2 regions of the Streptomyces sp. SAI-127 genome follow, and region 1 is predicted to be linked to the other one. Evidence: riboswitches for the same ligand, from Rfam matches in the RefSeq annotation. Region 1 holds a riboswitch; the other holds the start of a gene.
What was found. A riboswitch is a leader RNA that binds a small molecule or an ion and turns the genes downstream of it on or off. The one in region 1 is predicted to bind thiamine pyrophosphate.

Region 1 (7,702 bases):
CCGCTTGTCCGGTGCTGCATGAGTTCCCCCAATGTCGGGTGACGGTTCCTCCGCCGAGCAGGAACCGTATACCCCCTAGGGGTATTCCTCAATGCGTTACCCGTCCCGGAGTTTCTTCAGCCGCTCCACGTCCGCCGCGTGCCCCTCCTTGCCGCCGGGCGTTTCGATGATCAGTGGTACGCCCGCGGTGGACGGGTGGGTCATCAGGGCGCGGAACGGGTCCTCGCCGATGTGGCCGGAGCCGATGTTCTCGTGGCGGTCCTTGTGGGCGCCGACCACGTCTTTGGAGTCGTTGGCGTGGATCAGCTTCAGGCGGCCCTCGCCGACGGTCTCCACCAGGAGGTCGAGCGTCTGGTGCATGCCGCTCGGACCGGTGAGATCGTGGCCGGCCGCGAAGATGTGGCAGGTGTCCAGGCAGACGCCCAGCTTCGGGTGGGCGTCCAGGGCCTCGAAGTACGGGCCGAAGTCCCAGGTGCGTGAGCAGAGGGAGGCGCCCTGGCCGGCCGTCGACTCCAGGAGCAGGTACGGGTCGTCGTCGTGGGTGAGCTCGTCGAGGAGCGGCAGCAGGTGCTCGCGCACCTGCTTCAGGGCCACGGAACGGTCGCGGCCGCCCGTGGCGCTGCCGGTGTGCACGACGACGCCCAGCGCGCCGATCTCGCGTCCACGCCTGAGGGAGTGCCGGAGCGAATCGACCGACTTCTCCACGGTCGCCTCGGTGTGCGAGCCGAAGTTGATCAGGTACGGGGCGTGGACGTACGCCGGTATCGACTCTTCCGCGCAGGCCTCGCGGAACGCCTCGTCCTGGCGGGGGTTTCCGGCGGGGGTGGCCCAGCCGCGCGGGTTGGCGACGAAGACCTGCACGGTCTCGGCGTCGAGGTCACGGGCGTACGACAGGCCCACGGAGTTCAGGCCGCCGGCCACGGGGACGTGGCCGCCGACGGGGTTGCGCTGAGTTGTCACCGGTCAAGGGTGCCATTGCCTGCGGCGCTTGGGTCGGTGGGGTGGGCGCGGCTTCTTGTCGTTGGGCGGTCGCGGGTCGGGGGTGCGGCTGTGTGCCGTCGGCGGCTGCGGGCCGGTGGGGGCTGGGCGCGCAGTTCCCCGCGCCCCTGGGCGGGCGCGGAGCGCACGTCAGCGAATGGTGATCTTGATCGTCGAACCCTTGGGGGCTGTGTCCCCAGCCTTCACGGACTGCTTCTTCACCGTGTCGCCGAACAGGCCGAGCAGGCCGCGGTCCTCGTCGACCTGGAAGCCCGCGGCCTCCAGTTCGGTCTTGGCGTCGTCGACGCTGTCGCCGGTGACGTCCGGGACCTCGATCATCTCGGGGCCCTTGGAGATCGTCAGGGTGACGGTGTCACCGTCGGCCGCCTGGCTGTCGCCGACCGGCGTCTGCTTGGCGACCTGACCCGCGTCGTACTCGGAGTTGACCCGGGTGGTGGCGATCTTCACCTTCAGACCGGCCTCCGTCAGGTCGGCCCTGGCGTCGGCCAGGTCCTCGCCGGTGACGTCCGGGACGTCGACCGGGGCGCCCTTGCTGACGGTGAGCGCGATCGCCGAGCCGGCGCGCAGCGTGGTGCCGTCCTCGGGATCCGTGCTGATCACGAAACCCTTCGGTACGTCGTCGCTGAACTCCCGGGTGACCATGCCCGGTTGCAGCCCTTCCGCCTTCAGCCGGGTCCGGGCATTGCTCAGCGCGTCCCCCTGCACATCGGGCACCTTCACGGTCTGCGGGCCCTTGGAGACGGTGATCGACACGGAGTCGTTGTTCCGTATGCGTTCGCCCACCCCCGGGTCCGTGCTGATGACAGTGCCGCGCTTCACGGTGTCGCTGTAGGCGTACGTGACCTTGCCGGTCTCCAGACCGGCCTCGTCCAGCCGGTCCCGGGCCTGTGCCTCGGTCTTCGTCAGGAGGGCCGGGACCTGGGTGAACTGGCCGGAGTTGATGTACCAGACGCCCGCCCCGAGCCCGAGGGCCAGCAGGATCGCGGCGACGATCAGGAGCGGGCCGCGCCGGGGGCCGCCGGAAGAGCGGCCGCGCCGGGACGGCGGGGGCGGGGGGCTCTCCAGGCGGCTGGTGCGGTGGTACACCGGCTCGTCCTCGTTGACCGGCAGGAGGCGCGGCACCGTCAGGGTGCGCGGGATCACGCTCGTGCGGTTCTCGGCGCCCGCGTACTCCGCGGAGAGCGCCTGCGGCGGTACCGCGTCCAGCTGGTCGGCGCTCAGCCTGCCGTGTGCCTCGCGGGTCTGCGCGAGCAGCGCCACGGCGTCGTACGGACGCAGGTCAGGGGTGCGGGCGGTGGCCGACGCGACCAGTTCGTCCAGTTCGTACGGCAGCCCCGGGACCACGGCCGAGGGCGGTGGGACGTCCTCGTGGAGGTGCTTGTAGAGGACGACGGCCGGGGAGTCGCCGTCGTGCGGGCGGTCGCCGGTCAGCATCTCGTACAGGACCACACCGCACGCGTACACGTCGACGCGGGCGTCCGCGGTGCCCGGCTGCTCGATCTGCTCGGGCGAGAGATAGGACACGGTGCCGAGTACGGCTCCGGTGGTGCTGGTCACGGTGTCGACCGACCGCACGAGTCCGAAGTCGGCGACCTTGACCCGGCCGTCGTCCCCTATCAGGACGTTCTCCGGCTTCATGTCCCGGTGCACGAAACCCGCGCGGTGCGCTGCGCCGAGCGCGGCGAGCACGGGCTCCAGGATGTCCAGGGCGGCGCGCGGCTGCAGGGCCCCGCGCTCGCGCAGCACGTCCCGCAGGGTGCACCCGGCGACGTACTCCATGGCGAGATAGACGTACGACCCGTCGGTGCCCTGGTCGAAGACCTGCACGACGTTGGGGTGGGCGAGCCGGGCGACGGACTTGGCCTCCCGGATGAACCGCTCGACGAAGACGCCGTCCGCCGCGAGCGCGGGGTGCATCACCTTGAGCGCGAGCACGCGGTCCAGACGGGTGTCCAGGGCCCGGTAGACCGTGGCCATCCCGCCGACCGCGATCCGCGCGTCCACGCGATAGCGGCCGTCGAGCACCTGCCCGACCAGCGGGTCCTGAAGGGTCGTATCCACGCAGGTGAGTCTACGAGCCGTCGCTGACAGCCCGTCCAGTTCGGCCGATATCGAGGCGGGACTGCAGCGTAGCTGTGACGCAGATCGCACGGAGTTGCCGGTCGGGGGCAGGTGTGCCGCTGGGTCACCTCACTGGCCCCGGCGCCCACGTCAGGTCACTGGAAAGCGGGCCGCTCCGGGTCCAGTGCCGCCCTGCCCTCCACCGGAGACGACGCCTCGGCGAAGTGCCGTCGAGGGATCCGTCCCGCCCGGGACGCCAGCCGCCCCGCCTCCACCGCGTGCCGCATCGCATGCGCCATCAGCTCGGGCTCCTGCGCCCGCGTCACCGCTGAGGCGAGCATCACACCCGCGCACCCGAGCTCCATCGCCAGGGCCGCGTCCGACGCCGTGCCCGCCCCCGCGTCCAGGATCACCGGCACACGCGCGTGCTCGACGATCAGCTGGAAGTTGTGCGGGTTGCGGATGCCGAGGCCCGAGCCGATCGGTGAGCCCAGCGGCATGATCGCCGCGCAGCCCGCGTCCTCCAGTTTCCGGGCGAGCACCGGGTCGTCGTTCGTGTACGGCAGCACCGTGAAACCGTCGTCCACCAGGGTCTCCGCCGCGTCCAGCAGCTCTATGGGGTCCGGCAGAAGGGTGCGCTCGTCGGCGATGACCTCCAGCTTGACCAGGTCTGTGCCGAGCGCCTCGCGCGCGAGGCGGGCCGTCAGGACGGCCTCTCCGGCGGTGAAACAGCCCGCCGTGTTCGGGAGCACCCGGATGCCGAGCCGCTCCAGTACGGACAGCACCGAGCCGTGCACCGAGGGGTTCACGCGCCGCATCGCGACCGTCGTCAGCTCGGTGCCGGAGGCGACCAGTGCTCGCTCGAGCACGTCCAGGCTGGGCGCTCCGCCCGTGCCCATGATCAGCCGGGACGAGAAGGACGTACCGCCGATGACAAAGGGATCGTCGGCCATGGGTCAGCCTCCTTGGACGGCGGTGAGGACTTCCACGCGGTCTCCCTCGGAGAGGGACGTGGAGGGCCACTGCGCGCGCGGGACGACGGTTTCGTTGAGCGCGGCGGCCACCCCGGAGGGCGCCTGCGTCAGCGCCCGCACGACGGTGTCGAGAGCCGTGCCGGAAGCGAACTCCCGCGGCTCTCCGTTGACGGAGATGTTCATGCCGGCTGCTCCAGGAGTTCCGCGGCGCCGAATCGCCTCGGGGTGAACGGGCGTGCCACGTCGGGGAGTTCGCCCGTCGTCAGGACGTGCGCCATGGCGTCCCCGGTGATCGGCGTGAGCAGTACGCCATTGCGATAGTGGCCGGTCGCGAGCACCAGCCCGGTCAGTTCCGTGGGCCCGAGCAGCGGGGCGTTGTCCGGGGAGCCCGGGCGCAGCCCCGCGCGGGTCTCCGTCAGCGGCAGCTCGGTGATGCCGGGGACGAGTTCGTGGGCGTCCCGCAGCAGCTCGTACACCCCGCCCGCGGTCACCGTCGTGTCCCAGCCCAGCTCCTCGCTGGTCGCGCCGATCACCAGCTCGCCGTTCTCCCGCGGCACCAGGTAGACCTGGCTGCCGCGCACCACGGCCCGCACAGTGCGGCTCAGGAAGGGCGCGCTGCGCGCAGGCACGGTCAGCCGCAGCACCTGGCCCTTCACGGGCCGTACCGGGGGCAGGACGTCCGCGGGGACCCCTTCGAGGCGGCCGCTGAGGCTTCCGGCGGCGAGCACCACCTGGCCCGCGCCCAGCTCGTCGCCGTCGGTCGTGGTGAGCCCTGCGGCCCGGTCCCCTGCGACACGGAGGCCCTTGGCCCACGCGCGGTGGAAGACGACACCCGCCTGCTCGCACGCGGCCAGCAACGCGCGCGTGAGCCGCCGTGGATCGATCTGGTGGTCGCCGTCCACCCGCAGTCCGCCCCGCACCCCCGGTGCGAGCATCGGCTCCAGGCGTCGGCACTCCCGGCCGGACAGCCACTCCGACTCCAGCCCCGACTGCCGCTGGAGCGCGTGCAGTTCGCGCAGGTGGGCGCGGTCGTCGGCGTCAAGGGCCACCGCGAGCGTGCCGCAGCGGCGGTAGCCGAGGTCGAGACCGGTCAGGTCGGTGAGCTCGGCCGCGAAGTCGGGATAGCGCTGGGCCGAGGCGAGGTTCAGCCCCAGCAGGGTCTGCTCGCCGTAGTGCAGTTCGGTGACAGCGGCCAGCATCCCGGCGGCCACCTGGGCGGCCCCGCCGCCCGGTTCGGGGTCCACGACGGTCGTGGTGAGTCCGCGCTGCGCGGCCCGCCAGGCCGTGACCAGGCCGATGATGCCGCCCCCGACGACGAGGACGTCTGACGTACGTGAGGACATGGGCGTCCAGCCCCTCCCTTCGCCGGCATGACCCGGATCAGGTTCGTACGGTCGGAGGCCGCCCAGCCTCCCTCTCAGCCCGGTGCGTCCGGGCTCCCGCGAGTGCTCTACGTTGGCCACCCTAGCCCGTGCCCGTGCGCCTCTGTAAGGGAGCCTTCCGCCATGCCCCGCTCGCTCGACGGTCTCCTCCTCGCCCCGGTGGCCGATCAGGCCCCGGGTCAGGTGGGTACTCGGACCCGGTTCACCTACCACGAGAAGGACGGGGAGATCTGGGCCGAGTACGCGGGCGGTGACGTCGTGCGCGGACATCTCGTCGGCACGCGCGCGGGGGATCGTCTCGACTTCCGGTACGTGCAGCTCAAGCAGGACGGAACGACATCCTCCGGGCACTGCGTCTCGACGGTCGTGGAGCTTCCCGACGGTCGGCTGCGGTTGGAGGAGACGTGGGAGTGGGAGTCGCAGCCGGGCAGCGGGACGAGCGTTGTGGAACAGGTCACTGAGCACGACTCCTGACTGACTGATTGTCAGGTGACTAGGGTGATCAAATGAGCGAGCAGACGCAGGCGCAGCGGCGGGTGGTCGTGGTCGGCGCGGGCATGGCCGGCGTACAGACCGCGGTCGCTCTGCGCGAACAGGGATTCAAGGGCACGGTCACGGTGATCGGCGCGGAGCCCCACCAGCCGTACGACCGTCCGCCGCTGTCCAAGGCCGTGCTGCTCGGCAAGGCCGAGGGCTCGGCCTTCGACGTGGACTTCGAGGCCCTCGGCATCGAACTGCTGCTCGGCCGCGAGGCGCTGGGCGTGCGCCCGGAAGCGCACGAACTGGACACCGAGGCCGGGCCTGTCCCGTACGACGCCCTGGTCCTCGCCACCGGTGCCGAACCGATCCGGCTGCCCGGCACGGAGGGTGTACCGGGCGTGCATCTGCTGCGCACCCTGGACGACGCCGAGCGGCTGCGCCCCGTGCTCGCCCGACAGCACGACATCGTGGTCGTCGGCGCGGGCTGGATCGGCGCCGAGTTCGCCACCGCCGCGCGTGAGTCGGGCTGCGCGGTGACGGTCGTGGAAGCCGCCGACCGGCCGCTCGCGGGCGCGCTGCCCGCCGAGGTGGCCGCGCCGATGACCTCCTGGTACGCCGACGCGGGTGCCGTGTTGCGCACCCACGCGCGCGTGGAGCGTGTCGAGCCCGGCGCGGTCGTCCTGGACGACGGCTCCCGGGTGGCCGCCGACGCGGTCGTGGTGGGTGTCGGCGCACGGCCCGCCACGGCCTGGCTCGCCGGTTCGGGCATCGAACTCGGCGCTCACCGCGAGGTCGTCGCCGACGACCGGCTGCGCACTTCCGTACCGGACGTCTACGCGGTCGGTGACTGCGCCTCCTTCCCCTCGGGCAGGTACGGCGAGCGCCTGCTGGTCCACCACTGGGACAACGCCCTCCAAGGCCCCCGCACGGTGGCCGCCGACATCCTGGGCGAGACCCGCCCGGTCTACGACCCCGTTCCGTACTTCTGGTCCGAGCAGTTCGGCCGCTTCGTCCAGTACGCCGGCCACCACGCGTCCGCTGACACGACGCTGTGGCGCGGCGAGCCGTCGGGCCCCGCCTGGACGGTGTGCTGGCTGCGCGAGAGGCGCCTGGTGGCCCTCCTGGCGGTGGGCCGGCCCCGCGACCTGGCCCAGGGCCGCCGCCTGATCGAGGCGGGCGCGGAGATGGACCCGGAGCTGCTCGCGGACCCGGCGAGGCCGCTGAAGGCGGCGACGGCATAGGCGACCACCGGGTGGGCCGCTGCGAGAACTGCGTTCCCCCGCCGGGGCGCCCCGGCTTCCGACTGTCAGTGCGGGATGGCACGCTTAATCCCGTGACCGAGATTGACGCAAAGATCGATGCTCTCGTCCCCGCCTGGCTCACCCTCCCCGACATCGCAGAAGTGCTCGATGTCGAGGTGACGCGTGTGCGGCAGCTGGTCAAGGACGGCCAGCTCATCGCCGTACGCCGTGGTGAGAACCGCGCGCTGCACGTTCCCGCCGCCTTCATCGACGGGGTCGAGCAGAAGGTCGTCAAGGGCCTGGCCGGGACCCTGACGCTCCTGAGGGACGACGGCTTCACCGACGAAGAGATGCTGGAGTGGCTCTTCACGCCCGACGAGAGCCTGCCCGGCACCCCCGCGCAGGCCCTGAGCGAGAATCGCGGCACGGAGGTGAAGCGCCGGGCCCAGGCGCTCGCCGTCTGATCCGAACCACACCGGCGTACGGGCCGTGACTGCCGAGGCCACGGCCACGGTCCGGCACGGCCCGTACGCCACCGAACCCGGGGGAGACTCACGCATGCCCG
Region 2 (7,702 bases), 2.3 Mb from region 1:
GCCGCGCGGCGCCCTCCTCCGAAGCGTCCGAACAGCCCCACTCCGCGACGCTCATCGGGTCCGTCCAGCGTGCCATGCGCCTGCTCGAGTCCGTCGCGGAGCACGAGCACGGAGCCCCCGCCAAACAACTCGCCCGCGAGACCGGGCTGGCGCTCCCCACGGCGTACCACCTGCTGCGCACCCTCGTGCACGAGGGCTATCTGCGTCGCGACAAGGGTCTGTTCTTCCTCGGCGAGGCGGCCGAGCGGCTGAGCAGCAGCGGAGCCGAGCAGAAACGTCGCAGCACCGTCGTCGAGGCGCTCGCGCACTGGCGCGACCTGATCGGCGTGCCGGTGTACTACGCGCAGTACCGGAACGGCGAGATCGAGGTCCTCTGTGTCTCCGACAGCCCCGGCAACCCGGCGGTCGAGGAGTGGGCCGACTTCCGCGAGACCGGGCACGCGCACGCCATCGGACAGTGCCTCCTCGCCCAGCTCGACGACGAGGCTCGGCGCGACCATCTCGACCGGTACCCCGTGCAGTCCATCACCCCGTACACCGTGCGCGACGGGCACAGCCTGCTCCGGCGTCTCGAACGGACCGCGCGGATGGAGCCGGTGATAGAGCGTCAGGAGTACGCGCTGGGGACGGTGTGCGCGGCCATTCCGATCACATTGGGTAACGCTGCGGCAACGATGGCCATCTCCCTGCCTGCCCATCAGGCCGACCGGTTGCTGGCCGCAACCCAGCAACTGCAAGAGGAAATCGGGCGGCTGACCGGCTCGCTGGCGATCTCTATCAGTATCTGAAAACTCACTCCTTGTGATCTGTTGTGCACGTTCAGCAAGATGCCACCAGTGTCAGAGGGATCATTCCCGGCCAACGAAGGCAGATGACGGGGTAGGCAATGCGCGAGACCGTACAGGCAGAGGTCATGATGAGCTTTCTCGTCTCGGAGGAGCTCTCTTTCCGCATTCCGGTGGAGCTGCGCTACGAGGCCTGCGATCCCTACGCAGTCCGGCTGACCTTCCATCTCCCGGGCGACGACCCGGTGACCTGGGCTTTCGGCCGTGAGCTGTTGATCGACGGGGTGGGCCGGCCATGTGGGGAGGGCGACGTGCGGGTCTCGCCCGCCGGTTCCGACCTGCTGGGCGACGTCCTGATCAGGCTTCAGGTCGGCGGTGATCAGGCACTGTTCCGCTCGTCGACGGCGCCGATCATCGCGTTCCTCGACCGCACCGACAAGGTGGTGCCGCTGGGGCAGGAGACCGCGCTGGCCGATTTCGACACCCATCTCGACGAGGCGCTGGACCGGATCCTGGCGGAGGAACAGAGCGCAGGCTGACCCCTTATGGCGGTGAGACGACGGAACGCTTCAATCGTGAGGTGGGAGGGCGCAGGAACGCTTCTGCCGATGCGGGGCTCAGGGTGAGGGTGGCGCGCTGTCGGGAAGGCGGGCCGGTTGACCTCGGGGCAGGCTGGATCTGGCCACCCTCGTCTCATCGTCGGAGCCGGAAGCCGGGAGCCCTAGGGTGCTTCTGGCGAAGCTTGAAGTCGCCCTTGCGCTGGTGGAGGTGGGCAGCGCCCCTGATCCCCTCTCAGCGCCTGCGCCGTCGCCCCTTGCCACCGCGTGCCGCTGCCGGCCGGCTGTCGGCCGTGCCCGCGCTCACGCTTGTCGCCGGTACGGGTGCCGGAGCCCCCGCACCCACCGCCTCCGCCCCCGGCCGGTCCGCCGAGACCACCAGGGCCGCGAGGACCGTGGTGACCGGCACCGATGCGACGAGGCCGATCGAGCCGACCAGCGTGCGCACGATCTCCTCCGCCACCAGCTCACTGTTGGCGACGGTCCCCACGCTGGACTGTGCGATGGAGAAGAGCAGCAGCAGCGGCAGCGCGGCACCCGCGTAGGCGAGGACGAGCGTGTTGACGACGGAGGCGATGTGGTCGCGCCCGATCCGGATACCCGCGCGGTAGAGCCCGCGCCAGCCCATCGTCGGGTTGGCGTCGTGCAGCTCCCACACGGCCGAGGTCTGCGTGACCGTCACGTCGTCGAGGACACCGAGCGAGCCGATGATGACGCCGGCGAGCAGCAGGCCGCTCATGTCGATCGACGGATACAGCCCATGGATGAGCCCGGTGTTGTCGTCCGTGTTGCCCGTGAGCGCGGCCCAACCGATGAACTGCGAGCCGAGGAGGCCGATCAGCACCAGGGAGATCAGCGTGCCGAGCACCGCCACGGAGGTTCTGGCCGACAGACCGTGGCACATGTAGAGGGCGATCAGCATGATGGCGCTCGACCCGACCACCGCCACGAGGAGCGGGTTCGAGCCCTGCAGGATCGCGGGCAGGACGAAGAAGTTCAGCAGCAGGAAGCTGATGGTCAGGGCGACCAGCGCCATGACACCGCGCAGTCGCCCGACGATCACGACGGCGAGCGCGAAGATTCCGGCGAGCAGCCCCATGGGGAGCCTGCGGTTCACGTCGGCGACCGAGTACTGCAGATCCCTGGGCGCCGAAGGCTCGTACGCGACCACGACCTTCTGGCCCTCGTGCAACTGCCGGGACTGGTCCGGCTGGACGATCTCCGTGAAGGTGCGGCCCTTGTCGTCGCCGGTGTCGACCCGGATCGTCGCCTTCTTGCAGGTGCCGTTCGCCTGCTGCTCGGCGGAGGAGCCCTCGGCGGTGGAGGTGTCCCCGGTCGGGGTCTCCCCCGAGGCGTTCACCGACTTGCAGCTGACGCTCACGACCTTGGTGACCGTTGCCTGTTGGGTCTGCCGGTCGAAGCCGACCCCGGTACGTTCGTGCGCCGGGGCGCCACCGGGCCACAGCACTGCCAGGCCCACCACCACCGCTACGCCGAACGGGATGAGGATCGCCGCGATGACCTTGCGCAGGTGCTTGGAGACGGGAGTTGCCGGTCCGTGGCTGTGACTGTGGCCGTGCCCACCACCGCTGCCGGAGCCGCCCCCCTGCCCGTGTCCGTCGCCGGGTTCGTGCCCGTGCCCGTGTCCGTCGCCGGGTTCGTGCCCGTGCCCGTGTCCGTCGCCGGGTTCGTGCCCGTGCCCATGGCCGTCACCACCACCCCAGCCCCCGCCGCCCTGACCGCCACCCCGGCCACCATCACCATGGCCGCCGCCCAGGTCAGTGCCACCGACCTGGCCTCCACCACCGGCTCCGGGCCCGTACCCGTAGCCCTGCCCACTGTGCCCGCCCTGCCCACCGTGCTCATGCTCGTGCCAGCCGTCGGCCCCGCCGTTTCCGAACTGCCCGCGGGAGCCATTGCCGGGGCCGAGCCCGGGACCGTTTCCGGAGCCCGGTCGGCGCGGAGGCTCGGGAGGCGGGTATGGGGGCTGATGCATCGTGGTCACCGACCGATCATCGCAAGAACGACAGGGGCCCTCTGTTCACCGCGCCCGGATTGACGCTAGCGTGGAGCCACCTTTGTACACGCGGGAGCTCGGAGCACCGGGCTGAGAGGGCGCTGACCTCCGTCCCAGCGATGTTTCACGTGGAACGTCATCTCCATCGAGTGACGTTCCCCACGAAACGTCGGCAGACGGAAATCGCTGCGTCGACCGCCGAACCTGTTACCGGGTAATGCCGGCGTAGGGAGTAGGTCTCATGACCATCAAGGACGCGCGCACGCCTGCCTCCGATCAGCTTGACGGGGAGGCCGGGAAGTCCATCGGCTGGCACAAGGCGTACATCGAGGGCTCGCGCCCCGATCTGCGGGTGCCGGTCCGTCAGGTGCACCTCACCAACGGACAGTCCGTCACGCTGTACGACACGTCCGGCCCGTACACCGATCCGCTCACCGAGACGGATGTCCGACGGGGCCTTGCGCCTCTGCGGGACAACTGGATCATCGCCCGCGGGGACACCGAGGAGTACGCGGGACGTCCCGTGCGCCCCGAGGACGACGGGATCAAGCACACCTCACCGCGGGGTGGCCTCCGTAACCTCGACGCGGTCTTCCCGGGGCGGCCGCGCCAGCCGCGCCGTAGCCGTGACGGCGGGGCGGTCACGCAGCTCGCCTACGCCCGTCGCGGTGAGATCACACCGGAGATGGAGTACGTGGCCATCCGGGAGAACGTCGACCCCGAGGTCGTCCGCGAGGAGATCGCGGCGGGGCGCGCGGTGCTGCCGGCGAACGTCAACCACCCGGAGATCGAGCCGATGATCATCGGCAAGCGGTTCCTGGTGAAGGTCAACGCCAACATCGGCAACTCCGCGGTGACGTCCTCCATCGAGGAGGAGGTGGAGAAAATGACCTGGGCGACCCGCTGGGGCGCCGACACGGTCATGGACCTGTCCACCGGCCGCAACATCCACACCACGCGCGAGTGGGTGCTGCGCAACTCCCCCGTTCCCATCGGCACGGTGCCGCTCTACCAGGCGCTGGAGAAGGTCGACGGCCGCGCCGAGGAGCTGACCTGGGAGATCTACAAGGACACCGTCATCGAACAGGCCGAGCAGGGCGTGGACTACATGACGGTCCACGCGGGCGTGCGCCTGCCGTACGTACCCCTGACGGCCAACCGCAAGACCGGCATCGTCTCGCGAGGCGGCTCGATCATGGCGGCCTGGTGCCTCGCGCACCACAAGGAGTCGTTCCTGTACGAGAACTTCGAGGAACTGTGCGAGATCCTCGCCGCCTACGACGTCACGTACTCGCTGGGCGACGGCCTCAGGCCCGGTTCGATCGCGGACGCCAACGACGAGGCGCAGTTCGCGGAGTTGCGCACGCTCGGGGAACTCAACCGGATCGCGAAGCGTTTCAACGTACAGACCATGATCGAGGGCCCGGGGCACGTTCCGATGCACAAGATCAAGGAGAACATCGACCTTCAGCAGGAGATCTGCGATGAAGCTCCGTTCTATACGCTCGGCCCGCTGACCACCGACGTCGCGCCGGCCTACGACCACATCACCTCCGGCATCGGCGCCGCGATGATCGCCTGGTGGGGCACCGCGATGCTCTGCTACGTCACGCCCAAGGAGCACCTGGGCCTGCCCAACCGGGACGACGTCAAGACCGGTGTCATCACCTACAAGATCGCCGCCCATGCGGCCGACCTCGCCAAGGGACACCCCGGCGCCCAGGACTGGGACGACGCCCTCTCCGACGCCCGCTTCGAGTTCCGCTGGGAGGACCAGTTCAACCTGGCCCTCGACCCCGACACGGCCCGGGAGTTCCACGACGAGACCCTCCCGGCCGAACCGGCCAAGACGGCTCACTTCTGCTCCATGTGCGGGCCGAAGTTCTGCTCGATGAAGATCTCCCAGGACATCCGCCGTCGCCACGGCGACAGCCAGACGGAGATCGAGGAGGGCATGGCCCAGAAGTCGAAGGAGTTCGCGGCGAGCGGGAACCGGGTGTATCTGCCGCTCGCGGACTGAGCCCGACAGGTGAATGGGCCCGCGCCGCCGAACCACCCGAGTCCGGGCGGTGGCGCGGACCCATGAGTCCGTCGACAGCCGAAGACGCTCAGGCGGTGAGCAAGGTGACGACCCGGTTGATCATGTCCTCACTCGCGGCCAGAGGCGTCGGTGTGTACGACAACACGAAGCGGAGCCGCAGATCCCGGGTGGCGAACATACGGGTGCGGTACCCGTACGTGTCACCTGTCTTGCCCCAGAACGTCACGCCGTTCACTGTGGCCGTCTGCAGCCCCATGCTGTAGCGGGCCGGACTGCCGTCCACCATGTGAACGGACTGCGGCGGCAGAGCGAAGAGGTGGCTCATGGCCTCGGGCGGCAGTAACACGCCGGAGAACAGGGCTTCCTGGAAGCGGAAGAGGTCGTCGGCGGATGAGACCAGTTCTCCCTCGCCCCAGGAGCTCGACTGTTCGTACGTCGTGATGTCCTGGAGCGACTTGTCGGTCATGCGGAGGTAGCCGTGCACATGCGGGCCGTGCAGGTGCGGGTCGTCACCAGGCAACAGGGTCCGCGTCAGGTTCAGGGGACGCAGGATGCGGGACTTGATCGCCTCGCCGTAGTGCCGGCCGGTCAGCTCCTCGATGAGCAGGGCGAGCAGCACATAGTTGATGCCGCGGTACTCCTGTTTGGTGCCGGGAGGGAACTTGAGCGGGCTGTGGGTCACGGTCCGCACCATTTCCCGGGGTGTCCATCGGTCTCCTCGGTGCCGTAGGACGGCTTCCGGGGTACTGAGGTCCGGCAGTCCTCGATGGTCGGGCAGTCCGCTCGTGTGGTTCAGCAACTGCGTCACGGTGATGCGTGCGAAGGAGGAGGGAAGAAGGCCCCGAAGGTACCTGCCGATGGGGGCATCGAGGTCCACCCGGTGTCGCGCCCACAGCTGCAGCACGACAGCCGCCACGAATGCCTTGGTGACGCTGCCTGCTCGGAACCGGTCGTCCCCGTACAGGGCACGGCCGCTCCTTATGTCTGACACTCCTGCGGTGCCGTACCAGTGGGTTCCCCGGCCCTCGACGCGCAGTTGCGCGGAGGTGGCCGGCGGATGGGACAGATCGCTGATCGCAGCTTGCAGGGCACTGGTGTCCGCGGTGGTCTTGGCTGACGCGCCGGCACTGGCGCTTCCGGTGACAGCCAGCATGGCACCGGCCGCACAACCACCCATCAGGGAACGTCGGGAGAGAGAAGTCATGGTCCGTCATGCTGCCGACGTTGCCCCGTGGTGCCATCCGGGATGTCCCCCACGAACACCCGGACCGGACCCCGAGGCCGTTGTTGCGCGCCGACGGAGAGGCCGGCCCGCGGCCGGATCTTCGGCTTGCGCTCCCCGTGGTGGGGGCGCAAGCCGAGGGGCTGTGCCGGGTGCTACTCCGGCTGGTGTTCCGGCCCCCCGAAGTCCGGGCTGGTGTAGTCCGGGCTGGTGAAGCTCGGGCGGGCACCGGACGCTCCGTCGTCCGGGCTGCTGAAGCCCGGGCGGCCGTAGCCGAGGCTGGGCATCCGGCTGGTCGGTGCGGGCGGAGCCGTGTGGTGCAGTGCGGCGGTGCCGGGGTCGGCCAGAGCCTCCCTGAGGAAGGGGAGGATGCCGCGTTCCAGCAGGGCCTCGCGCCAGGCGTCCCTGGCCCGTGCCACCTCCTCGCTCAGCTCGCCGTACCCCGCGTCCGGCGAGGGCCGGTTGCGCAGGGCGGTGAGCAGCAGCCCGACGGCGGCGACCAGGATCGCGGCCGCGGTCATGGCGCCGAACACCCATCCGATGGTGATCATGGTGTGGGCGAACGCCGGCTCGGGGTCGAGCATCTGCAGGATGTAACCCACGAGCAGGAAGATCGCCGCGGCGATTCCGGCGAGGACGGGCGTCAGGACCGCGGCGACGGCGACGGCGCCCGCACCGGCGGTCTCGGCGACCTCTCCCATGGTGGTGGCGAGCCCCATCGCACCCGTGCCCGACTCGGCGGGGCCGGGTTCGTGCACGGACGACAGGGTGGACGGCGCCGCCGGGCGGCGCTGTTCCTCGCGGACCTTCACGTAGTGCTGGTACTCGGTCGCCGCGGCCGCCGTGACGAGTGCGGTGGCGTTGAGCGCCATGGTGCGCAGCTGTTCGGGATTCAACCGCTGTCCGACAGCGGCCAGTTCGGGACGGTGTGGTGCGGAGCGCAGCGCCTCATCGAGGATCCGCTCGTACTCCTGGCGGTCCTCGCTGTGCAGGTGCTGCGGAACGCTGTTCATGTGCATCCCCCGATGCTCCGTAGGGCTTGGGGCTCGCATGCCAACGAGCCGTCGGGCAGAAACGGAG

Region 2: linked by a shared signal. The riboswitch ahead of thiC (phosphomethylpyrimidine synthase ThiC) and the one ahead of thiO (glycine oxidase ThiO) in region 1 are both predicted to bind thiamine pyrophosphate.

Annotation. Positions count from the first base shown of each region.
Region 1 covers NZ_JARXYJ010000001.1:7,631,155-7,638,856, forward strand. The annotation lists gene M2157_RS35060 (DUF4396 domain-containing protein) at 1-20, opposite strand, end outside; gene M2157_RS35065 (deoxyribonuclease IV) at 97-960, opposite strand; gene pknB (Stk1 family PASTA domain-containing Ser/Thr kinase) at 1,129-3,060, opposite strand; gene M2157_RS35075 (thiazole synthase) at 3,216-4,013, opposite strand; gene thiS (sulfur carrier protein ThiS) at 4,017-4,217, opposite strand; gene thiO (glycine oxidase ThiO) at 4,214-5,377, opposite strand; TPP riboswitch at 5,375-5,487, opposite strand; gene M2157_RS35090 (hypothetical protein) at 5,540-5,890, shown strand; gene M2157_RS35095 (FAD-dependent oxidoreductase) at 5,923-7,137, shown strand; gene M2157_RS35100 (Rv2175c family DNA-binding protein) at 7,230-7,601, shown strand; gene thiE (thiamine phosphate synthase) at 7,696-7,702, shown strand, end outside.
Region 2 covers NZ_JARXYJ010000001.1:5,297,741-5,305,442, forward strand. The annotation lists gene M2157_RS24255 (helix-turn-helix domain-containing protein) at 54-788, shown strand; gene M2157_RS24260 (SsgA family sporulation/cell division regulator) at 887-1,324, shown strand; gene M2157_RS24265 (YibE/F family protein) at 1,578-3,347, opposite strand; TPP riboswitch at 3,419-3,608, shown strand; gene thiC (phosphomethylpyrimidine synthase ThiC) at 3,601-5,379, shown strand; gene M2157_RS24275 (serine hydrolase domain-containing protein) at 5,468-6,604, opposite strand; gene M2157_RS24280 (hypothetical protein) at 6,778-7,641, opposite strand.